Regions from separate parts of the Providencia huaxiensis genome, predicted to be linked through region 1. Evidence: predicted binding sites of a transcription regulator. Region 1 holds the regulator's gene; the other holds the start of a gene.

The links. The regulator LexA, encoded in region 1, represses DNA repair genes until DNA is damaged. The targets are predictions, from matches to a motif close to TNCTGTATGTACATACAGNA.
Region 2: the regulator LexA is predicted to act here: its motif matches at 3,408-3,427, upstream of mutH (DNA mismatch repair endonuclease MutH).

Annotation. Positions count from the first base shown of each region.
Region 1 is NZ_CP031123.2:4,298,604-4,310,602, forward strand. It holds gene plsB (glycerol-3-phosphate 1-O-acyltransferase PlsB) at 1-1,488, opposite strand, end outside; gene CYG50_RS21595 (diacylglycerol kinase) at 1,615-1,989, shown strand; gene lexA (transcriptional repressor LexA) at 2,126-2,743, shown strand; gene zur (zinc uptake transcriptional repressor Zur) at 2,918-3,433, opposite strand; gene CYG50_RS21610 (fimbrial protein) at 4,386-4,979, shown strand; gene CYG50_RS21615 (fimbria/pilus outer membrane usher protein) at 5,076-7,565, shown strand; gene CYG50_RS21620 (fimbria/pilus periplasmic chaperone) at 7,599-8,336, shown strand; gene CYG50_RS21625 (fimbrial protein) at 8,348-8,839, shown strand; gene CYG50_RS21630 (fimbrial protein) at 8,851-9,345, shown strand; gene CYG50_RS21635 (fimbrial protein) at 9,345-9,899, shown strand; gene CYG50_RS21640 (MrpH family fimbial adhesin) at 9,966-10,829, shown strand; gene CYG50_RS21645 (FidL-like protein) at 10,909-11,385, opposite strand; gene CYG50_RS21650 (winged helix-turn-helix domain-containing protein) at 11,386-11,999, opposite strand, start outside.
Region 2 is NZ_CP031123.2:2,463,247-2,475,245, reverse strand. It holds gene CYG50_RS13100 (acetoin reductase) at 1-342, shown strand, start outside; gene CYG50_RS13095 (alpha/beta fold hydrolase) at 406-1,281, opposite strand; gene CYG50_RS13090 (Pathogenicity locus) at 1,444-1,692, shown strand; gene CYG50_RS13085 (TerC family protein) at 1,689-2,420, opposite strand; gene mutH (DNA mismatch repair endonuclease MutH) at 2,492-3,178, opposite strand; gene sgrR (HTH-type transcriptional regulator SgrR) at 3,739-5,418, opposite strand; gene leuD (3-isopropylmalate dehydratase small subunit) at 5,914-6,519, opposite strand; gene leuC (3-isopropylmalate dehydratase large subunit) at 6,527-7,930, opposite strand; gene leuB (3-isopropylmalate dehydrogenase) at 7,932-9,020, opposite strand; gene leuA (2-isopropylmalate synthase) at 9,023-10,600, opposite strand; gene leuO (transcriptional regulator LeuO) at 11,493-11,999, shown strand, end outside.

The DNA of each region.
Region 1 (11,999 bases):
TTCGATAGGATCGATAGAGTCGCGCCAATCAGGTACACGCTGATTGAGGTAATGAGGTAAAGAAATAGGTTGACCGAAGTTAACATACCCTTGACCTAAGTTGCGCAATTTACGTAACCCGCGAACCATGGAGAAAAAGCCTTCTTTCTCTTTTTCTGCACCACGAAGTTCTTTGGCGTAAGTTCCTACTTCCATGACATGTTCATACCCAATATAGATAGGAACAATAGTGATAGGGCGTGAGTCACCGCGCAACATCGCTTGCAATGTCATTGAGAGAGTACCTGTCTTCGGTTGTAATAAACGACCGGTACGTGAGCGCCCACCTTCCACAAAGTATTCGATGGAGTAACCACGTGCAAACAGTTCACTTAAATATTCGCGGAAAACGGTCGAATACAGTTTATTGCCTTTGAACGTTCGGCGAATAAAAAAGGCCCCTAAGCGACGGAAAATTGGCCCTGCTGGCCAGAAATTAAGATTGATCCCCGCTGCGATATGAGGCGGCACTAGCCCTTGATGGTATAGCACATATGAGAGCAGTAAGTAGTCCATATGGCTGCGGTGAGAGGGGACATAAACGATTTCATGGCCGTCTTGTGCGAGTTGGCGAACCCGTTCAGCGTGCTGAACATTGATACCTTGATAAAGGCGGTTCCAAGTCCAACTAAGAACTCTATCGGTTAAACGTACGGCTTCATAAGAGAAATTGGCCGCAATTTCTTCCATCATCCCAACGGCATTTTGCTGGGCTTTTTTGAGTGGGATTTTTTTACTGCGCGCTTCGTCTTCAACGGCTTTTTCAATCGCTTTTGACGTCAATAGCTTATTAAACAGTTCATAACGTGCAGGAAGTTTTGGCCCAACTGCTGCTAAGCGTTGGCGCGAATAGTGAATACGCGCGACACGAGCGAGTTTGTTGGCAATAATAGTGTCTGTACCGTGGTCTTGTGCCATTTTCCCAATTGAGACAATCGGTGATAAACGCACAAAGCTGTCACGCCCTAACCATAAAACTGCAAAGAACTTTTGGATACCGTTTAACAGCTTCAGTGGCGGTGCTGGAGTATGGCCTTCACGCCCAGGTGAACGCCCAAACATCACGGATGCAGGTAGCATTTGAATATCTAGATTTGGATTGTTTTTGTGCAAATCTAAATAAGCATGGAATGTTTTTACTGAATCCTTACGTGGATTCGGTGAATAATAGCGAAAAACACGTGGGCCATCATCGATAAAAACGTAAGCCGGAAGCTTCGTTCCATTGATATCATTGTCGACTAGCGGGTCTGGCAGACCGATAGCTAAGCATTGATGCCGTAGCGTCAGGAGGTCAGACTTCGAATGATAAGGTAATACGTACAGAGTTGGCCTGTTGACATCAAGCTGCAACTCAGTGACGGGATCCGAAGGAATTAGTTTACTTTTTACCAATAATTTAAGTGGCAAATTCAACGTGTTGTAATATATTTTACGCCATAGTGACATAAATGATTATAGCCTCTTGTTAACAATGCTGTGCAATCATACCAGAAATACCTGGTTAGATCTGTTACTGACAATTCACTTTGACCGTAAAAATCGATTATTGTTTGTATTTTTTAAGGAATAAATATGGCGAGTCAAGTTAAGGGGTTCACGCGAGTGATTAAAGCGGCAGGATATTCCCTTAAAGGTTTGAAAGCTGCTTGGGTTAATGAGGCAGCATTTAGGCAGGAATCAGTTGCAGCAATCATCGCAATTTTTATCGCATTTTATTTAGATATCAGCTATATAGATAGGATTTTGTTAGTGAGCTCAGTTGTGCTGGTGGCAATAGTCGAATTATTGAATAGCGCGGTAGAGGCTGTAGTTGATCGTATTGGTAGTGAGTATCATGAACTTTCAGGAAGAGCTAAAGATATTGGTTCTGCTGCAGTATTTGTGAGTATCGGTTTAGCGCTGTTCATTTGGGCGCTGGTATTATGGCAGCGTTATTTTTCTGGTTAAGGTGTTTGGTTACTTAATCGGGCAAAAAGAGAGTAAATCGATAACAAATGCTTAAATTGCGCGATTTAACTGTTTCAAATCTTCATTTACCTGTATATACTCACAGCTTGACTGTATAAACAAACAGGGGAACGGAATGAAAGCACTGACGGCTCGACAACAGCAGGTTTACGATCTGGTGCGAGATCACATTTCGCAGACAGGTATGCCACCTACACGTGCTGAGATAGCAGCAAGCCTTGGTTTTCGTTCGCCTAATGCGGCAGAAGAACATTTAAAGGCCTTAGCACGTAAAGGGGTTATTGAAATCGTTTCAGGCGCATCCCGAGGTATTCGTCTGCTTCTTGAAGAAGAAACCGAAGATCAGGGGTTACCTCTGATTGGGCGTGTTGCCGCTGGCGAACCATTATTAGCGCAGGAACATATTGAGAGCCACTATCAAGTTGACCCGGAGCTGTTTAAACCACATGCAGATTTTTTATTGCGTGTGAACGGGATGTCCATGAAAGATATTGGCATTATGGATGGCGATCTATTAGCTGTGCATAAAACGCAAAATGTACATAACGGGCAAGTTGTTGTCGCTCGTATCGAAGATGAAGTTACGGTTAAACGTTTTAAGCAACAGGGTAACCGCGTTGAATTAATAGCAGAAAACCCAGAATTCGAACCTATTGTTGTTGATTTACGTCAGCAAAACTTCACTATTGAAGGTTTAGCTGTTGGGGTTATCCGTAACAGTGATTGGTATTAATTTCCGCTAGTAGCCAGCTGTCATGGTAGGTTACACCCGGGAATGACTATTGCAGGCAGATTTCATTGCTTTATTTTGAGGTCTGCCTGTTTTGTTTCCTTCCTTATATTTTTTCTCTTCTCTCTTCTCTCTTCTCTCTTTTGTATTCATCAAACTATTTAGCAATACAGTAATTTATTTCTTTTTTGATGCTATAGGTTGTTCGTGGTTATGATGACAATGTTCATGATCTTGGCAGCTATTCACTTCGTCACAACTTCTGCATAAGCCATGGTTTTCCACCACGGTATGTCTTAAGCGGAATTGGTGTTCGTCGGCTAAATTAATAATGGCAGCTTCTATTGTTGTACAGTCACTTTCCGTTACGCTTCCGCAATGGTCGCAAATCAACATAACAGAGATATGGCTTGGGTTATCAAAATGATGGCAGACGACATAGCTGTTTGTTGATTCAATTTTATGGATAAAACCTTGCTCCATTAAAAACTCAAGGCCACGATAAACCGTAGGGGGTTTAGCTTGAGGTTCAATTTCACGTAGTAAGTCGAGTAAATCATAAGCGCTGATTGCACCATGTTGTTGTGCTATCAAGCGCAATACCGTTTCTCTTTGTGGTGTCAACCTGACGCCTCTTGACTGGCAAATATGTTCAGCCATCGCAAGAACTTTTTTTTCACTCATCTTTTCCATTTTACTGACCCACCCGTTGAAAAATGCAAATGTTTACTGTTCACAAGTTTATCACAGTTTCTTGAACTATAGAGAATCAAGAAATGAAAGCATTACCATCAAAAAATTTTAACCTTGCTAAGTATTTTTTTGATTAATAAAGAAAGTAAATGAGGGTAATAAAAAATATAAAAAATGATATTTAAAATTAAACAGGAAAAATAGAAACAAATATTAAACAAATGCATGATAAAAGCGCAACGCATTGCGAACAATTAATTGAAATATTCCGTTTCAATTTGATGCAATTTCAATTAAGACTTATCTTAACCTCACTTTTCAATATTCTTTTTGTCGCTTCTTTTCTGTCTTGTTTGGATTTTAATTGCGGTTTTTCTGTTATTGTTTGGTTTTAATATCTATCTTTGTCGATAAGTATAGATTTAAATTCCGATATAAATCTATCTGTAATTTGACATATTTTGAGATATTTGTAAGTGAAAAATGAGGGTTTTATATAAGTTTTTCTAAGTAATAAATTTGAAATGTATATTTTGATAGCGTTTTGATTTTATATTTTGTTGCTTTTGAATTTACTAGTTGTTTATTCTTTGTTAACTCTAATTATGTGTCTGTTTTGACAATAAATATCGGTTATGTAGAATTGACATCAGAAAGTATCGGAAGGCATGTGTAAAAAGTCATTTTCTATTTCTATGTCAATTTTAGCGAATTACCCCTCATGGGAATAATTAATATTGAATAGAAAATAAAGAATTAAAAATTTAGGTATTTTAAAAATTATAGATGAAAGGGATCTTATTTATATATTCACCTCTAATCTGAATGAAATTAATGATGTTGGATGACTGAAGAATTTCACTGTTAAGTAATCAAAAAAATAAAACTGATTCCTTATCAATAAAAATCAGAAAAGAGGCAGCTACTTCCTACTCATTTAAAGGAAATGTTTATGAAACTGAATAAATTAGCGTTAACTCTGGCTTTAGGTTTAGGTGTTGGAATTTCTGGTGTTGCAGTGGCTGAAGATCCAGTAACGCCACCAACAGTTGAAAGTTCACAAGGTGAAGTCCGCTTCACTGGTTTCATTAACGATGTTCCATGTTCAATTGATGCAAACAACTTAAAACAATTAGTTGAGTTTGGTGAAATTGCATTACATGAACTGACATCTAACCAATATCGTTCAGATAACAGAGATTTCGATATCGTATTGAAAAACTGTTCAACAGAAACGTATAAAAACGCAAAAATCACCTTTACTGGCCAAACTATTAATGGTTTCCAAGGTTTTGCCGGTGACTTACTTGGCTTAGGTGGAAAAGTTAAAAATGCCGGTATTGTAATCACTAATGGTGCTGACAAAGTTGTTGAATTTGGTAAAGCATTCCCAGGTACAGGTGATGGATACGCATTAAATGCTGGTGATGGAAAACAAACTACACTGCACTTCTCTGCATACGTTAAAGGTAACGAAGCAGCGGATGCGAAAGCAACAACAGGTAGCTTTAACACTGTTGCTAACTTCAAAATTATTTACCAATAAGTTCAAGCTTAGTTAAGTAAAAACATGTGGCGTATTCATGACGCCATATGTTTCTACCTTCTTTTTCATTTTTAGTCTGATAGGCGGCATAGTTGAATGAAAAGCATGAAACTCAATTTAATTACAAAATTAATGCTTTTAATATTAACGCCGATGATTGCATTTTCTGAGGAGGCAGTTGATTTCAATACTGATTTTTTAGAGGCAGACAGCACTGAAAATGTCGATTTTAGTAAGTTTTCTCATGCTAATTATATTCCACCTGGAAATTACTCTTTAGCTATTGCTGTAAATAAAGTCAAAATTTCCATGGAGCAGTCCATTATATTCTTTACGCCTAATTATGATGAAAAAATATCATTAGCTTGCATTACACCTGAGTTATATGGGCAACTAGGATTAAAGCCAGAATGGAGTAATAAAGTAACTTGGTTACTTGATGGAAAATGTTTAGATATTCGCTCTGTACCAGAAATGCGGACTCAAGGTGATCTTGCAAAAAATATTGTCGAAATCAGTATCCCACAAGCTTATATGGAATATGAAGACCCAAATTGGGATCCTCCGTCACGTTGGGATGATGGCATTCTAGGTGCATTTATCGACTATAATGCGACGGGTCGGGTTGTTAAAAAAGAAACGGGTGACAAAGGAACGGATTCAGGTATTACAGCGACAGGGACAATGGGGACAAATATTGGTGCTTGGCGTTTTAGAGGTGATTGGCAAACGCAAAAAGGCCAATTAAATAAAGGCGGCCAATCATGGTCATGGAATCAGTTATATGCGTATCGCGCCATACGTTCTTTAAATTCAAGGTTAACGTTTGGTGAACAATATCTGTCTTCAACGCTATTTGACAGTATTCGTTATATTGGTGCTAGTTTAGAAACCAATGAATCTATGTTACCACCGCGTTTACAAGGTTATGCACCTGAAATTGCGGGGGTTGCCAAAACCAATGCGACCGTCATTGTGAAGCAAGATGGCCGTATTATTTATCAAAAAGAAGTTAGTCCTGGGCCATTTCGTATTCAGGATGTGAACTCTTTTGGTGGCGGTACGTTAGATGTTTCTATTCAAGAACAAGATGGTAGTGTGACTAACTATAAAGTGGAAACATCTCGTTTAGGGACATTGACTCGACCGGGTCAGCTGATTTACCAGTTTGTCGTTGGTAAACCGACTAAAAATGAACATGATACTCAAGGTCCTGCATTTAGTTTGGGCTCCTTATCATGGGGGGTAACTAATAATACAACCGTTTATGGTGGTATGCTTGGTTCATCAGAATATCAAAACATTGCGATTGGTTTAGGGCGTGATTTAGCACCATTTGGCGTATTGTCAGGGAACTTAAGTATCTCTCGTGCTGAAATGGGCAGAACCGAAAATAACCAAACTTTGACGGGTAATTCATATAACGTCACTTATTCCAAACAATTTGATGATATTAACAGCCAAATTACATTCGCAGGCTATCGTTTTTCTGAAAAAAATTATATGAGCATGAGCCAATTTATCGACCGTCGCTATAATGAAAGTACGGTTGATAGTGGTAAAGAGCTTTATACTATTATATTTGGTACTGCATTCCCTGAATATAATACTAATATGTATTTAAATTACTCACATCAAACTTATTGGAATAGGTCATCATCGGATCAATATAATCTAACAGTTTCTAATTATTTTGATTTGGGGAAAATAAAAAATTTAAGTCTTAGCTTAACAGCTTACAAAACAAAATCAGACCAAAATGATGATGACGGAGTTTATCTAAATTTAAATGTACCATTGGATAATAACCAAGCAAGTATTAGTTATTCAGGTTCTTATTCAGGAAATACGAACGGTCATAATGTTAACTATTATGACCGTATAAATGAACGTAGTACTTATTCTATTTCAGCGGGTACATGGGATAAAGACAAGGTAACAACATCAGGTATGTATAACTATGATGGTGATACCGCACAACTTAATTTGAGTGGAACTTATATTCAAGATAATCAATCTACTCTTTCAATGCAGTTGAAAGGGGGACTGACCATGACCCAAGAAGGTGGTGCTTTACACCGTAATACCTCAATCAATGGTGGGTCAAGGATACTGTTAGATACGAGTGGTGTTGCTGATATTCCTGTGCAAACAGGGGTAACGCCGATACGCACGAATCGATATGGTAAAGCCGTTATTACCAGTGTTATGGATTATAACCGCAATAATATTCGAATAGATTTAAATAGAGTGCCAGATAATGCGGAAGCAGTTCAATCGACACAGCATGCGACATTAACGGAAGGGGCTATTGGATACCGGAAGTTTAATGTCATTCAAGGTGAAAAAATATTGGGAACAATTCATCTTGCAAATAATAGTTATCCACCATTTGGTGCATCCGTCAAAAATGAAAATAATGTTGAAGTTGGCATCGTTTCAGATAACGGATTTATTTACTTAGCGGGTATTAACCCATCAGATGTTCTTGAAGTGACTTGGGGAAATAATTCATCTTGTCACATTCAATTACCTGAAAAAATAGAAAGTGGCATGGAACATACAATGTTATTACCATGCAAATAATTATAAATATGTTTTAACGTCAACGGTGAAAATATGAAATTTATAAATAAAGTTCAAATTGTAACAGCGATAAGTCTTTCTTTATTAGCACAATCGGCTTATTCAGCGATTGCACTAGATAGAACTCGTATTATTTATAATGAACAAGACAAAACAGTCGGTATGGGACTGACTAACGAACATTTAACTAGCCCGTATTTAGCTCAGGCATGGATAGAAAATGACAAAGATGAAAAAGTAAATTCACCTTTTATTGTGACTCCTCCGGTGCATCGTATTGAAGCTAATTCAAAAAGCCAAATTAAAATACAGACAATCCCTGCAGTAGCGCAGTTACCTAAAGATAGGGAAAGTGTTTACTACTTAAATGTGAGAGAGATTCCACCTCGTAGTGAGAAAGTGAATGTATTGCAAATTGCATTACAGACAAAAATTAAGCTTTTTTACCGCCCAGCAGCAATTGTAATTAAAGATAGAATGGAAGTGATCCCTCAAGAAAATGATATGAAAATTCTTAAACAGGGGGCGAATTATATTGTGAAAAACCCGTCACCTTACTTTTTATCCATTACAAAACTGAAAAAAGGCAATACTGAAGTTCAAAATTTTGAACCTGTAATGGTTGCTCCATTTAGTGAAGCGGGTTTAGGCAAAGTTACTGGAGATTTAGGTTCATCTCCAACTTTGGTTTATCTCAATGACTTCGGTGGAACTATGGATTTGAAATTTAGCTGTCAGTCAGCTGAATGCTCAGTGCTGCCAAGAAAATAAGGTTTGACGCCATGATGTCTATTAAAACATTAACAAAGGTATTTGTGTTATTGCTCACTTTACAGATATCGAGTGTATTTGGTTTTTCAGGATTCCTATACATTGATATTAAAGGAGAAGTACTATCAAAGCCTTGTTCAATTAATAATGGGCAAACAATAGAAATTGATTTTGGCGATGTATTAACAACACGTGTCCAAGATGAGGTTTATAAAGCACCCATTGACTACACGGTGACGTGTAAAGATGGCGTCCAACCTAAACTGAACATTTTTATTGAGGGAATATCGGCAAGTTTTGATCAGCGCCTATTAAAAACGGATATTGATAACCTTGCGGTGTTATTTAAAGCAGACACCAGCGATTTCCCGCTGAAAAAGAAACTTGCTTTTAACTTTGCAAATCCATTGAAATTGTATGCCGTATTAGTGAAAAAAAGCGGTACAGATTTACCCGCAAAAAGTTTTACGGCAAATGCAACGTTGAAAGTGGTGTATCAATAAGGGGCTGAGATGTGAAGACTGTTAATAACATAATCGGTTTGGTGTTCCTCAGTGCCATTTTATCTTTTACATCAACCGCAAAAGACTATGAAACAGGGATTAATATTAAAGGTAATTTAATTACACCACCGCCTTGTCATATTGATGATGGTAAAGATATTGAAGTTGATTTTGGTAATGTATCAATAAAATCAATCCAAGGTAATGACCAAAAAAGGCAAGTTAATTACCAGATCCAATGTGGTGAAAATAAAAATAACTGGTCTATGTATCTGATGTTAGATGGAATAAAAAGTGATTTTGATATAAATGGGTTAAATACTGGAGTTAATAATCTAGCAGTAAAATTTCAGCTTGCGGATACCGAATTGGAGCTAGGTAAGAAATACCTTATTAACCCTAGCTCTCCCGGTGTACTTTGGGCCGTATTAGTCAGGAATGGCGATAATGAACTAAAGACGGGTGATTTTATTGCTAATGGCACCATGGTTGTGGAGTATCAATAATGAAAAATACGACCTCACTATTAATAGGGACACTGTTTACTTTGATAAGTACGGCATTTTTAAGTAGCAATATTGTCTTTGCCGCTAAAAATAATGTCAAAGTGAAAGGGACACTGGTGAATTCACCTTGTGTTGTTCTGCCGGAAAATAAAATGATGGAAGTAGATTTTGGCGATATTCGGTTATTAGATATTTACGACCCGACTTACGAGTTGCCTCGCAGAGAGTTAACGTTGGTATTATCTAATTGCGACTTAACTATTGCGAAAAAAATGAAAGTGAAGTTTACCGGAGCTGAACATAGGCAAATGTCAGGATATTTGGCATTAACAGATACGGAACACAACCCTGGATTAGGGATTGGCATTGAGCTAGCTAGCGGTGAAGAAATTAAAGTGAATAAGTTTTCTTCGCTAGTACCAATCATTCAAGCTGGGAAAAATGAACTTAAATTTAATACTTTTCTCAAGGCAACCCCTGAAGCAATCAACAATAAACAAATTAAAACAGGGCAGATTGCTGCAATAGCCACTTTTTTATTTGAGTACGAGTAATTTCATTCTCAGAACCTTATCCGGTACTGATATCAAAACATTAAAATGAATATAAAGAGATATGAAATGGGAAAACGAATTCAGCAATTATTATTAGCCATACCATTTTTGTTCTTTGGTTTGGGAAGTTATGGTTCAACCTATTTTTCGTATGTGGAAGAAGTTGAATCACTATCGAAGCATGAAAATATTTATCATTTTGTTATCGAATATTGGAAAGAAAACTCTCCTTATGAAGGGAATCCATGTCAATCCGTACTTGGCAGTAAAGGGGCAAAACGGTGTTATTTTACGATTAATCACCTACATTCAGGGAAAGAGACTGGGGGGATAGCTTCTCGTGCAGATTGGTCGTGTGATGTCAATTTTGCAACTTACACGACAATGGCCGCAATTATCAGAGATGCCAATGCGATTTGTGGCCTTTCTTTTCCTCGAACAGGGAGTAGTCAACATAGTGGAGCAATCACAACGGATGAATGTGTAGGGATCTTTCTAGCTACATCAAAAGGAGCTCAAGGTAAAATGTTACCAGGCGGAATTTGCGGGATAGCGCCTCCTCCAGCAGGAAAATGTTACTTTACTTCTCCGACTGGTAATGCGAATTCTCTCGAATTAGATCACGGTCCTTTAAATGCGGATGAGCTCAATGGCGATGTAGAGACGGGGTTATTTTATATTCAATGTAATAAAGATATGAGTGTGAAGGTTTCTTCAAACTTGCAGCAAGATAATGTTTATCTGCGTCCGAATGGAGAATTGCAGTCCCATGTTACATTAAATAATCAGTCGGCAGCAAAAGGGGTGGTTCAGTCAGTAAGAGCAAATCAAGTATGGCCTGTGCAGGTGGCGTCAACCTTAAAAACTAATGGCGCTGTTGCACCGGGGAAATTTAGTGGTCGCATTACCCTCGTTTTAACTATTCCATGATTTAAATAGATATTTGGATTCGTCATTTCCCATGTTGACGGTTTTGCCTACTTAAACGTAATTGTTGGTAGGCTTTTTTTTATTGAACTTGACAAGTAAAAGCGGAATAGGATTCATCTTTGATAATATAAATATTGTCTTCCATTTTAGTAATGTTGACATAATATTTTATTTTATCTTCTTCTAATTGAATAAAGTTAGAAAATAATTTCTCTGGTATATTATCTGAATTGGTTACAGATGATGAAGTAAAGGTGACGGCATAGTTACCTTTATGGTCAACATCTTGATAATCAAAGTAAAGAGCTCTATCTAGTCGGTAAATCTGACTATTATCTTTTAAGTAACCATACATATTCATTCGCCCTTGTTGGCCTGCAGAAAGTTGGACATTAACTTTTGATTTTAAACTCAGGCCATCTTGAGTATTATTATCTTTAATCCATAATATTTCGGAATGGCAAATTTGGACATCATGGCTACTTTTTTTGATCATCAGTGATGCAGTTGATGCAGTTGCAATTAAAAACAGTGAAGTTAAAATATATTTTTTCATTTAAATCCTCTGATCATTGATTGAGATACAATCAAATTTTTTATTGATTTCTTTGCAAATACTAATAGATATGTTTTTGTCGATAGAGTAGGATTTATTTAAATCCGATAAAAGAATAATTCTTTTTGGCTCATCACATGGGATGTTGTATTTATTCAGCTTTTTATTTACGGTAGCAATATTATCGCTGGAAATTTTACCGACCATATCAACCGGTGTTTGTATTACACAGTTTTCATTTGTACTTACAGTCAGATAATTATTGATTGGATTTGGATTATCCATTGGGTGCTGAATAAATAAATAGATTAAATAACATATTGTAAACGTTGAAATAGCTAGGAATAATATCTTTAAGGGTTTTTTACCACTTTTTTCTATTACCTCATCCTTCCGGTGTTGAAGCGATAAGGCTTCATTAATATCCATATTATAAATATGGTTATTTTTCGTTTCATCAATAGGGGATGATGGTTCATCAATAGTAGTGATGAGCGGGGGCTGGGTCGTTAATTGGCTATCAATTGGCTGAGGGAAATATTCTGGGTTTTCAATATAATCATATTTATCATTGAGATAAATAACATCTTCCTTCACATTACTATCTTCAGTTT
Region 2 (11,999 bases), 1.8 Mb from region 1:
GATGGTTTCGCGATGTTAGGTGTGTACTCTGCAACTAAATTTGCGGTTCGTGCGTTAACCCAAGCCGCGGCCAAAGAATACGCAAGCTCAGGTATAACGGTGAATGCGTATTGCCCTGGTATTGTTGGTACTGATATGTGGGTGGAAATCGATGAGCGCTTCGCTGAAATTACAGGCGCGCCAAAAGGTGAAACTTACAAAAAATATGTTGAAGGGATCGCGCTTGGTCGTGCTCAAACCCCTGATGATGTCGCGGGTCTAGTGGCATTCTTAGCAAGCGATGACTCTGACTATATTACTGGTCAATCTATTTTGACTGACGGTGGGATTGTCTATCGTTAATTCACTCATGTGAATTTAGGGTGTAAATAATAGCCGCGATGAATAACTCATCGCGGTTTTTGCTTATGCAGCGTGCTGCTGAATATCGGCTAAAATAGCTTCCGCTTGTGTCCAAAGTAGTGAGCCTCCCTCATCGCTTAATAAATGATGTTGGCAATTGGGAAAACGGCTGGCTAATATTTTGCCAAAATCAGGGGAATGGACTGTGCTCATATCGAGTTCGCCATACCATAAAGAGACGGGCACGCAGGTCGTTTCAGGGGCGAATTCCCATTTCTGCAATGCAATTAATAAGTCTTGAACATATCCTTGGTTGCCTTGGGCGAAAGCACGTCTCATGCAATGGCTATATGCCTCAAGGAAATGTTCTTCATTGTAGAGTTGTTGGTCGATTTCTGCACTGCAATTAAGAATAAACGCCAATAGCCACTCACCAGTGACATTTTTTAATAGCCAATCAGACAGCGCTTCAGGGCTGTTAAGGGCTTGCTCTTGCATGTTCACGATATCAGCACTGAGTATTGCGCGAGTTGCAGGGTATTCAAATTGGTCTTGCCCTGACACAATAGACAGTGAGATAGGTTGGCAATAGTGAGCGATAGCCATGGCAAAAACAGCACCTTGAGAAAAGCCGATGACAGAATATTGAGTAATGGACTGCTTATCTAACAGTGCTTGAACATCCATAGCAAAATTTTTTAATGATTTTTCAGGGTGAAATGTTGACTCACCAAGCCCCGCACGTTCAGGAACAATCAAACGAATATTCAGTTGTTCGAGTAAATCCAAACCAAATCCTAATGAACCACTCATACCCGCACCGGTACAAAAAATAACAGGAAAGCCTGTTTTAGGGCCCGACTCAAACCAGCAAAATTGACGGCTATCAGGTAATTGCATCGTGTGTTGATGTGGGTTGGTCAGTGGCGCGTTATACATGGTGAATTCCTAACACAAAGCAGGTACAGATGGGTGATAAGATAGGTCAGTTAATAATTATTAAAACTGGCATTGTTATAGTTGCAATTTTAAAGTATTAAATAGGTAAAATGCAAAATATTCGCTTAATAAATATCAATTCATTCACAAGAGGATCGTCAAATGGCATTTTCCGAATCAGAAAAACAGATTTTATTGGTTGTCAAAGGTGTTGGCCCCATGGTGATTAGCCGTTTAGAACAAATGGGGTTTAGTTCACTCGCACAATTAAGTGAAGCCTCCTATGATGAAATTTTAATTTCTGGAGCCGCATTAACAGGCTCAAGCTGCTGGAAAAATAGCCCACAAGCAAAAAAAGCGGTAGAAGGGGCTATTTTAGCGGCTAAACAAGCGGTTAGATTGCCATCTTAATCAGTTTGGTTTCTGGTTTTCCATTTCTTACTGCGCAAGATATTGAGAACTTGCACTGCCATAGAAAAAAACATAGCAAAATAAATGTAGCCTTTAGAAACATGGACTTGAACACTTTCAAGCAGCAATGTGAAGCCAACTAAAATCAAAAATGATAAGGCCAAGATTTTTACGGAAGGGTAACGTTCAACAAAGTCGCCAATGGGTTTGGCCGCAAGCATCATAATGAGTACAGCGATGACCACTGCTGCCATCATGATAAATAAGTGGTCTGAAAGCCCCACCGCGGTGATCACTGAATCTAAACTGAAGATAATGTCTAATAAAGCAATTTGTACGATAGCGCCCCAAAATGAGCTCACTTTCTTATTGGCTAGATTATTTTCACCTTCTCCTTCAATGGTTTCAAAAATTTCTTGGCTTGCTTTCCAAATAAGGAATATTCCACCTGCGCATAATATGAGATCGCGTGCAGATACCACATGGTCAGCAACTGTAAAAAGTGGGGTGGTAAGGCGTGATAACCAAGCAATCGAAGCCAATAGCGCAAGGCGCATCACCATTGCTGCAATAAGGCCTGTCCGTCTGGCACTATTTTGCTGGTGGCTCGGAAGCTTGCTCACCACAATACTCAGAAAAATAATATTATCGATGCCTAGGACAATTTCTAATATGGTTAGGGTGGCAAGTGCCATCCATGCATTGGGGTCGAGTATCCACTCAAACATCTGTGCACCTTCTACAATGAAACAGTGATAAATTTTTATCGTCTGCTTTGGTACAGGCGACACCTTGTTGATTAAGATAAACTAAAATGCCGTGCTAACAGCGGGCCTGTAAAATCCTTTTTTAGATAAAAGCCACGAGGTAGCGTCATAATAGGTTGACCAAACTCACCAATAGCTTCAGTTAATGCTTTATTGTTCGCCGCTTTAGGACGGATCTGTAATACCTGCCCATGACGTGCAGTGATACTTTCCACTTTGCCTAACACAATGAGATCCATTAACTCTTCCCAATCTTGTCGTAGTAACTGCTCTTCTAAGGGGGAGGGGCTCCAGATTAATGGGTTTGCGACTCGGCGCTGTGAGAGCGGAATTTGCCTTTCCCCTTCGATAGGAAACCATAAAATACGGGATAGTTTGCGACGAACATGGCTATTTTCCCATGTTAAGCCGCTATTTCCCGTTAACGGTGCAACAGAAACAAAGGTGGTTTCGAGTGGAGCACCATGACGGTCAATAGGAATAGTTTTTAATTCAATACCAATATGGGCGAAATCTTGCTCTGCCTTACTTCCCGCGCTCGCGCCTAAATAATATTCCAATAACATGCCAACCCAGCCTTTGTCTCGCTTGAGATCAGGAGGAATAGGGATCGCTGCATGTTGGGCGAGTTCACCAAGCGTGTAGCCAGCAAGAGCTTGCGCTCGGGCCATTAAGGTCGCTTCGTTATCTGGTGGTGGCGGTGCAATAAATGGCGTCATGGTTTGAATAGTAATGTATAAAAAGTAGCCAGTGGAAATACATATAACTTAAGAAGTATAACACTTTTTCTATGGTATTTCTAACTATATGATATATATGAATATAATGTTATTTATTCATCTGAATTATAAATTATTACAGAGGTTATTCAAGTTCATCCCAAGATAATCACAGGATCATGCACTAGGTTATCCACAGGATTTCTGGATAACTGTGAAAAATCGAGATTACTGTGTGTATTTACAGCCTTGACGAAACGGTTTTTATGACGAGAGTCACAGAATATGAGTAAGTTAAGCACATATCTTGTGGATAAATACAACGTTGTTTGATCTTTGCTCAGTTGAAGTCTTAGGCATTTTAGTAAAAAAAATAGTCAGTGGATAAACTGATTTTTCGTTATTTATTTATTTGATTTATCAGTGATTATTTAATTTTTCTTTTTTCTGATAAAAAAGTGATTTGGGGATATACCCTGATTACCATGAGGTTGTTCACATGGATATCCACAGAAAAAGTGAATAACATCCTTATTATTCATTTTATCTGTTCATAACTATCAATATTTTGTTAGGTTATCCTCAGAAGGTTTAAACCAGGCGGATTTAAAATCAAACCAGCCAAAGGTGTTCATCCGTACACCGCGCATGGTGTTTTGGCCTTGCAGTTCGAGCCAATGATGAAAGATGGGGTGAAAAATTTGTGAGTCAATTAAGCTTTCACACCAAGCTTCAACATCTAATTGGTTATTACGCCATAGATTGAGTTCATCACTGAGGGGGTTATTAAGGCACTGACGTAACAACGGCATTTCGTACAAGGTTGCAAAAATGGAAAACTCAAGAGGTTTAAAAAAGTTAGCGGTTGTTAACCAGATATCACTTTGCCCATTGCCATTAAACCAATCATCGTAATCAATAATATTGATCTTGAGCTCCACACCTTGCTGCTGCAACACGCGTTTCATGATTTGGCTAATCGCATAGAACTCATGGTGGTTGCGATAAAAAGTGACAGTTAGCTCTGTTAAATCTTCAGGCTTAGGGAACAAGGTTAGCATTTTACTGTGGTGCCAATGGAGTAACAGGCCATAAGCAGGGGCCCAATGGCGCTGATAAAACGGCTCACAGTGGGCAAGCAGGTTGATTGGGGTTAAAAAGCTACACAACCATTTACGGACATCTTCACGCTGAGTAATGGTTGAACGCTGGTCCATTAACAGAAAATAACAGCCTTCTTCCATACGGCTTTCGAGCGAGCCATTATGGTGCTTATCACCATCCATTTTTAATGTCGTACAAACCATTTGTTCTGAGAGTTCAGGAACCACCCAAATAGTCACTTCATCAAGCAGCGCACGATAACCAAAATAGCGGTCAAAAGCCGTAATAGTGAGTTTTTGTGGCAAGTTTTTTTCCACTTGATAAGGACCCGTGCCGATTGGGCAACGGCTAAAATTTTCTAGGCTCTCCCACTCCTTCGGTAAAATAGCCGCATGATGGCTGCCTAACAACCAAGGCAGTTGTTTATCAGGCTCACTTAACGTGATATCAATAACATAAGGGTGTGGTGAGCTGACGGATTGTATATGAGAGAACAGAGGCCAACAGGTTTTTAAGCGTAAAAGGGAATAGATAATATCGTCAGCAACCATTTCTCGCCCATGATGGAAATAAATAGCGGGGCGTAAATAGAAACGCCATTGGGTCTCATTGACGGACTGCCAATGGTGGGCAAGGCCATTTTCCACTTCCCCTTTTTCCTCATTTATATGGGTAAGGCCATTAAATATTTGGCTCATTAAGTGAATTTCTGAGCGGCGCATTGGCGCACCGGGAAGCAGTGTCGGAAAATCACGATAATAAATAATCCGTAATAAGTTTTTACCTTGTCGATAGCTGCGTTCCAGTTCAGACAATACCATTTGGCGAATGGTTTCCTTATCACCAACCAGTGCAACCAATTTCTCAATACTTTCTTCTTTGAGTAATTGTTCAGCCTGTGCCTGTTGTAGCTCTAAGCCATTAACATGGAAAATAAGAGTGGAGCGCTTTCCTCGACCAGACTCTGCTTGCCAGCTAAGCCAACCGTGTGATTGCATATTATTAAGCAGTGTCCGAACATGACGGCGAGAGCAAAACAGCGTATCAGCGATATCTTGCAGCGTTGTTTCACTGTCTTGGCCCTGAAAATGTTGCCAGAGACGAATAAATTGGGTTTGTAATCGAGAATTAGACATAAAAGAGGAACTCCGGCAAAAAACACATCAATTTTAATTTCCTAAAATCTCACGATAATAGAAGGCAGTAAGTAGCTCGTTTGGTCTGCATGTTGCCGACCGACTCCCCCATTTAGAGTAATGGTGTTTATCACCGAGCCGGTTTTTACCGGCTTTTTTTTATTTTTTCGTCATATTTTGCGCCGTGGCTGTGTTGGCTTCACTCCGCTACCCTAGTCACATACTGGTGTATGCTCCTAGGGATATCCTCGTTTGCCGCCTTGCCACAACACAAACTATTTAGAAAAAATAGTTAAGTAAAAGTAAAAGTAAATTTTGTGGTGGGCAAAATATTTAGGTTAATTATACAGGAAAAATTTAATGAGGAAGCAGTTTGGGAGAGTAAATTTGTTAAGAAGGATTAATTCCGCATTTTTGAGATGAAAAGCGGCTATATAACAAAAAATGTGAGATAAAAGAGGAACTACGCCCACCAAAGTAGGCGTAGAAAAGAATTTACTGCATAAAAGATGGGATCTTGCTTTCGAAATCTTTGATTTGGTTGACATATTGCAGTGTCAAACCAATGCTATCCAAACCATTCATCATGCAGTGGCGGCGGAAGCTGTCGATTTCAAAATGATAGGTTTTATCTCCTGCGGTCACGGTTTGGGCTTCTAAGTCCACCGTAAATTGGCAACCTTCATGGCTATTAACATAATTAAACAGCTCATCCACTTCGGTTTCACTTAATTTAATTGGTAATAATTGGTTATTGAACGAGTTACCATAAAAAATATCAGCAAAACTTGGGGCGATAACCACTTGAATACCAAAGTCAGTTAATGCCCAAGGTGCGTGCTCACGAGATGAGCCACAACCAAAGTTTTCACGAGCTAATAAAATACTTGCCCCTTTGAAAACTGGTTTATTTAATACGAAATCAGGATTAGGCTGTTGCCCGTTCTCATCTAAAAAACGCCAGTCATTAAACAAATGTTGGCCAAAACCCGTCCGCGTGACTTTTTGTAAAAATTGCTTAGGGATAATGGCATCAGTATCAACATTTGCTGCATCTAAAGGAGCGACAATCCCGACGTGTGTAATAAACTTTTCCATCATTTTCTCCTTAGATTTGAATATCACGTACATCAGCAAAATGGCCATTAATCGCCGCAGCGGCTGCCATTGCTGGGCTAACCAAGTGGGTACGACCAGCACGACCTTGGCGGCCTTCAAAGTTACGGTTACTGGTTGATGCACAGCGCTCGCCTGGGTTTAAACGGTCATTATTCATCGCTAAACACATGGAGCAGCCCGGCAAGCGCCATTCAAAGCCTGCTTCAATAAAGATTTTATCCAAACCTTCTTGCTCAGCTTGGGCCTTAACAGGGCCAGATCCGGGAACAACAATGGCTTGTACGCCATTCGCCACTTTTTTGCCTTTGGCAATTGCAGCAGCAGCACGTAAATCTTCAATACGTGAATTCGTACATGAGCCAATAAAGACTTTATCAATTTTGACGTCAGATAATTTAATGCCAGACTCTAATCCCATGTAAGCTAATGCTTTTTCAGCAGATGCTCGCTCAACGGGGTCTGCAAATGACTCAGGAGCAGGGATCGGTTGGTTGATGGCAATCACCTGCCCAGGGTTGGTTCCCCAAGTGACTTGTGGCGCGATGCTACTAGCCTGAATTGTGATGATTTTATCGAACTTAGCATCGTCATCGGTTTTTAATGTTTTCCAATAAGCAACTGCATCGTCCCATTGTTGGCCTTTAGGTGCAAATTGGCGGCCTTTCATATAGGCAAAGGTGGTTTCATCCGGTGCGATAATCCCGGCTTTTGCGCCTAACTCGATAGCCATATTACACACAGTCATACGGCCTTCCATACTCAAGTTTTCGATGGCTTCACCACAAAATTCAACAATATAGCCAGTACCGCCTGCGCTGCCAGTTGTACCGATAATGGCTAACACGATATCTTTTGCGGTAATACCTGCTGGAGCTTTGCCTACGACTTCAATTTTCATTGTTTTAGCGCGTGCTTGTTTCAGCGTTTGAGTCGCCATCACGTGCTCAACTTCAGATGTTCCGATACCAAAGGCTAATGAGCCAAATGCACCGTGGGTTGCGGTGTGGGAATCGCCACATACAATGGTCATACCGGGCAAAGTAATACCTTGCTCAGGCCCCATCACATGGACAATACCTTGGTATGGGTGATTCAAATCATACAAAGTTACGCCGAACTCTTTACAGTTCTTCATTAATTCTTGCATTTGAATGCGGGCCATATCACCACAAGCATTGATATCTTTGGTTTGTGTTGATACGTTGTGATCCATTGTTGCAAATGTTTTACTTGGCTGATGCAACGGGCGGTTTTTAGTTCTCAAACCGTCAAAGGCTTGAGGTGATGTCACTTCATGCACCAAATGGCGATCGATATAAATCAAAGGGATTTCATTTTCGACTTCACGGACAACGTGGGCATCATACAATTTTTGATATAAAGTCTTGGCCATGTTAAACCCCTTCTGCAATATAACGAGCAATAATATCGCCCATTTCACTGGTACTTATTGACTGACCTGCACCTGCTAAGTCTGATGTTCTATAACCTTCTTCTAAGGCTTTATTGACCGCACGTTCGATGGCATCTGCGGCATCGGCTTGGTCTAAGCTAAATCTTAGCAGCATGGAAGCAGATAAAATTTGTGCGATTGGGTTAGCAATATTTTTTCCAGCAATATCTGGTGCAGAGCCGCCCGCAGGTTCATACAAACCAAATCCTGCTTCATTCAAGCTCGCAGAAGGCAGCATACCCATGGAGCCAGTGATCATCGCACATTCATCAGAAATAATATCGCCGAACAAGTTAGAACATAACACCACATCAAACTGAGATGGGGCTTTGATCATTTGCATGGCCGCGTTATCAATATACATATGGCTGACTTCAACATCTGGATATTCTTTTGCGATTTGATTGACCACTTCACGCCATAATACTGAGCTTTGCAATACGTTTGCTTTGTCAATTGATGTGACTTTGTTATTACGTTTGCGAGCCGATTCAAACGCAATACGTGCAATGCGCTCGATTTCATAGCGGTGATAAACTTCAGTATCAAATGCATACTCTTCTTGGCCTTCACCTTTACGGCCTTTGGGTTGACCGAAGTAAATCCCACCGGTTAATTCACGCACACAAAGAATATCAAAGCCTTGAGCTGCGATGTCTGCACGTAATGGGCAAAATGCTTCTAATGCTTGATATAAACGAGCAGGGCGTAAATTACTGAATAATTTAAAATGCTTACGTAAAGGTAATAATGCACCACGCTCAGGCTGGCTGTCGGGTGGCAAGTGTTCCCATTTCGGCCCACCGACAGAACCAAATAAGACAGCATCAGCTTCCTCACAACCTTTTACAGTGGCCTGTGGTAATGGCTCACCGTGTTTGTCGATTGCCGCACCGCCCACATCATACTCAGTGGTGTTGATTGTTACTGCAAAACGTTTGCTGATAGCAGCTAAAACCTTGTGAGCTTGCGCCATCACTTCTGGACCGATGCCATCACCCGGTAATACGGCAATTTTATAACTAGACATTGTTAAACAGCTTCCTTTGTGTTTGATTGTGATTCTTGATTTATTTTTTGTTTTTCTTTTTCAACTTGCTCTGAGCGCCAAATGCTATTCAACACATGCACCATGGCTTTTGCTGATGATTCGACGATATCTGTCGCTAACCCCATCCCGTGGAACTTACGGTTATGGCACTCAACCACGATATCCACTTGGCCTAATGCATTTTCACCGTGGCCTTTAGCCGATAACTGATAAGAGACTAATTTCATAGGGAATTGGGTAATGTTGCTGATGGCTTGATAGATGGCATCAACAGGGCCATTGCCGGTTGCCGCTTCAGATTTTACTTCATCGCCACACTGCATTTTGACTGTCGCTGTTGCGACGATACTCGAGCCTGATTGTGTACTGAAATAGTCCATGACGAAGTGGTCAGTTTCATCTTGTTGTTTTGTGAAGAAAGCCAAAGCTTCTAAGTCATAGTCAAAGACTTGGCCTTTTTTATCGGCTAAATTCAAAAATGCAGTATACAATTCATCCAATTTGAAATCTTTACCTTCGTGATACCCCATCTCCTCCATACGGTGCTTAACAGCGGCGCGGCCAGAACGTGAGGTTAAATTCAATTGCTGTTCTTTTAAACCAATGGACTCTGGCGTCATAATTTCGTAGGTTTCACGGTTTTTCAGCACACCATCTTGGTGAATTCCTGATGAGTGAGCAAATGCGTTGCTGCCGACAACCGCTTTATTGGCTGGGATTGGTGTATTACATAATTGGCTAACTAATTGGCTGGTACGGTAAATTTCTTTGTGATTAATATTGGTATGCACATTCAACATTTGTTCGCGCAATTTAATGGCCATAATCACTTCTTCTAATGCCGTATTGCCTGCGCGTTCACCTAAGCCGTTGATGGTACCTTCTACTTGGCGGGCACCGGCTTGCACGGCACTGATTGAGTTAGCAACGGACATCCCTAAATCATCATGGCAATGAACAGAAATAACGGCTTTATTAATATTAGGTACTCGGTTATACAAATCAGTGATAATGCCACCAAACTGGTAAGGTGTTGTATAACCGACAGTATCTGGAATGTTAATCGTGGTTGCGCCTGCATTAATCGCGGTTTCTACAATGCGGCACAAATTGTCGGGATCAGTACGGCCAGCGTCTTCACAGGAGAATTCAACGTCGTCGGTATAGCGTCTAGCGCGCTTGATGGAGTTGATTGCCATATCCATTACACCATCAAATGATTTATTTAATTTTTTCTCCATATGCAAGTTGGAGGTGGCTAAGAAAATATGAATACGGAAAGCTTCGGCAACTTTTAATGACTCGGCGGCCACATCAATATCATTTTCAATACAACGCGCTAATGCACAAATTCGGCTATTTTTTATTTCTCTCGCGATAGTTTGAACAGATTCGAAGTCACCCGGTGAAGAGACTGGGAAACCAGCTTCAATGATATCAACGCCTAAACGCTCTAATGCGAAGGCGATTTGTAATTTTTCTCTGACTGACAAACTTGCCTGTAATGCCTGCTCACCGTCGCGTAAGGTGGTATCGAAGATAATGACTTGGTTGCTCATATTGTGTTCCTCATATCGAATTTTGTTTTTACTTAGCGTTATGTTCTTCCAAAGCCGCAGGCATAAAAAAACCCGCGGGTTGCGCGGGTTCTTCATGTTTGTGGACAGTTTGTTTCTATTTTTCGTCCATAAGCATACCGCGCAAATTTAATGCGAGTAGTAGTAGGCTTAGTAGGCGAATAGAAAATGTCATTTTAACTGTCTCTCTTGAGTATCTTAATCAAACTGTATTTATTGATACGTTATCTTAAAGTTAATGTCAATCATAGATTTTTAGCATATTTTTACCAATCATGAATTATGGCTCGCGCTTGGTGGTTGTTGCTATTTTTTTGGTGTATCTCTTCTGTTTTATCTGGATTTCTATGTAGTTATAAGGGTAAAATTCTTTCGTTAAGTGTGGTTGAGTGTTGTTTTGATTAAACTCATTGATTTTTATGTGGTTTTTATTGTTTTGATGTGAAATGAGACTCAATACAGGGAATAAATCATCTTCGCCAATGCTTTTTAATTAAGTTAATTATCTAATAAATGAGTATTTAAAAAATAATCTGATAATGAGAATATTTATTGATTCTAAATGCGATTTATTATGATTTCTTGCAAAAATTGCTTTATTATTTTTATGGTGAGTGAGCGAAAGGCTAATAAGTGGTTATCATTCATTATGTTGATGAATATTTACGTTTTATAATGATATTTATACTGCAAGTTTAATTAATAGGTTAAGTAATATAAACGTCGTTTTAATAAATGCAGGGAAAGCGAAATAGCTTATTATCTATAAGTTGTTTTAAGAATAATATTTAATGAATTTATATATTCGTCGGTTTTTAAGATGAATGACTCTTTTCGTTAATGAAAAATGATAAATATATTAGTGGAGTAAAAAATGACTGATTTTGATACAATTTCAACAGCTAAAAAAGACAGTAGCGATATTCATTTGCGTAATGTTGACCTCAACTTATTAACGGTTTTTGACGTAGTGATGCAGATGCAAAACGTAACAAAAGCGGCGCAAGTTCTAGGGATGTCTCAGCCTGCAGTGAGTAATGCAGTTTCACGTTTAAAATCAATGTTTAATGATGAATTGTTTGTGCGCTATGGGCGTGGTATTCAGCCGACATCTCGTGCTAAGCAACTGTTCGGGCCTATTAGGCAAGCATTACAATTAGTTCATAATGAGTTACCTAGTGCAGGCTTTAATCCGCAAAATAGTGAGCGAGTATTTAATTTATCTATTTGTTCGCCATTAGACATTCGTCTGGCTGCTATTATTGTCGAAAAATTTAAGGTAGTTTCGCCTAATATTAATATAGTTATCCACTCTTTCATGGATAATAAGATTGCTCATCAATTAAAATACCAAGAAATGGATTTTTTCCTTGGCTATAAC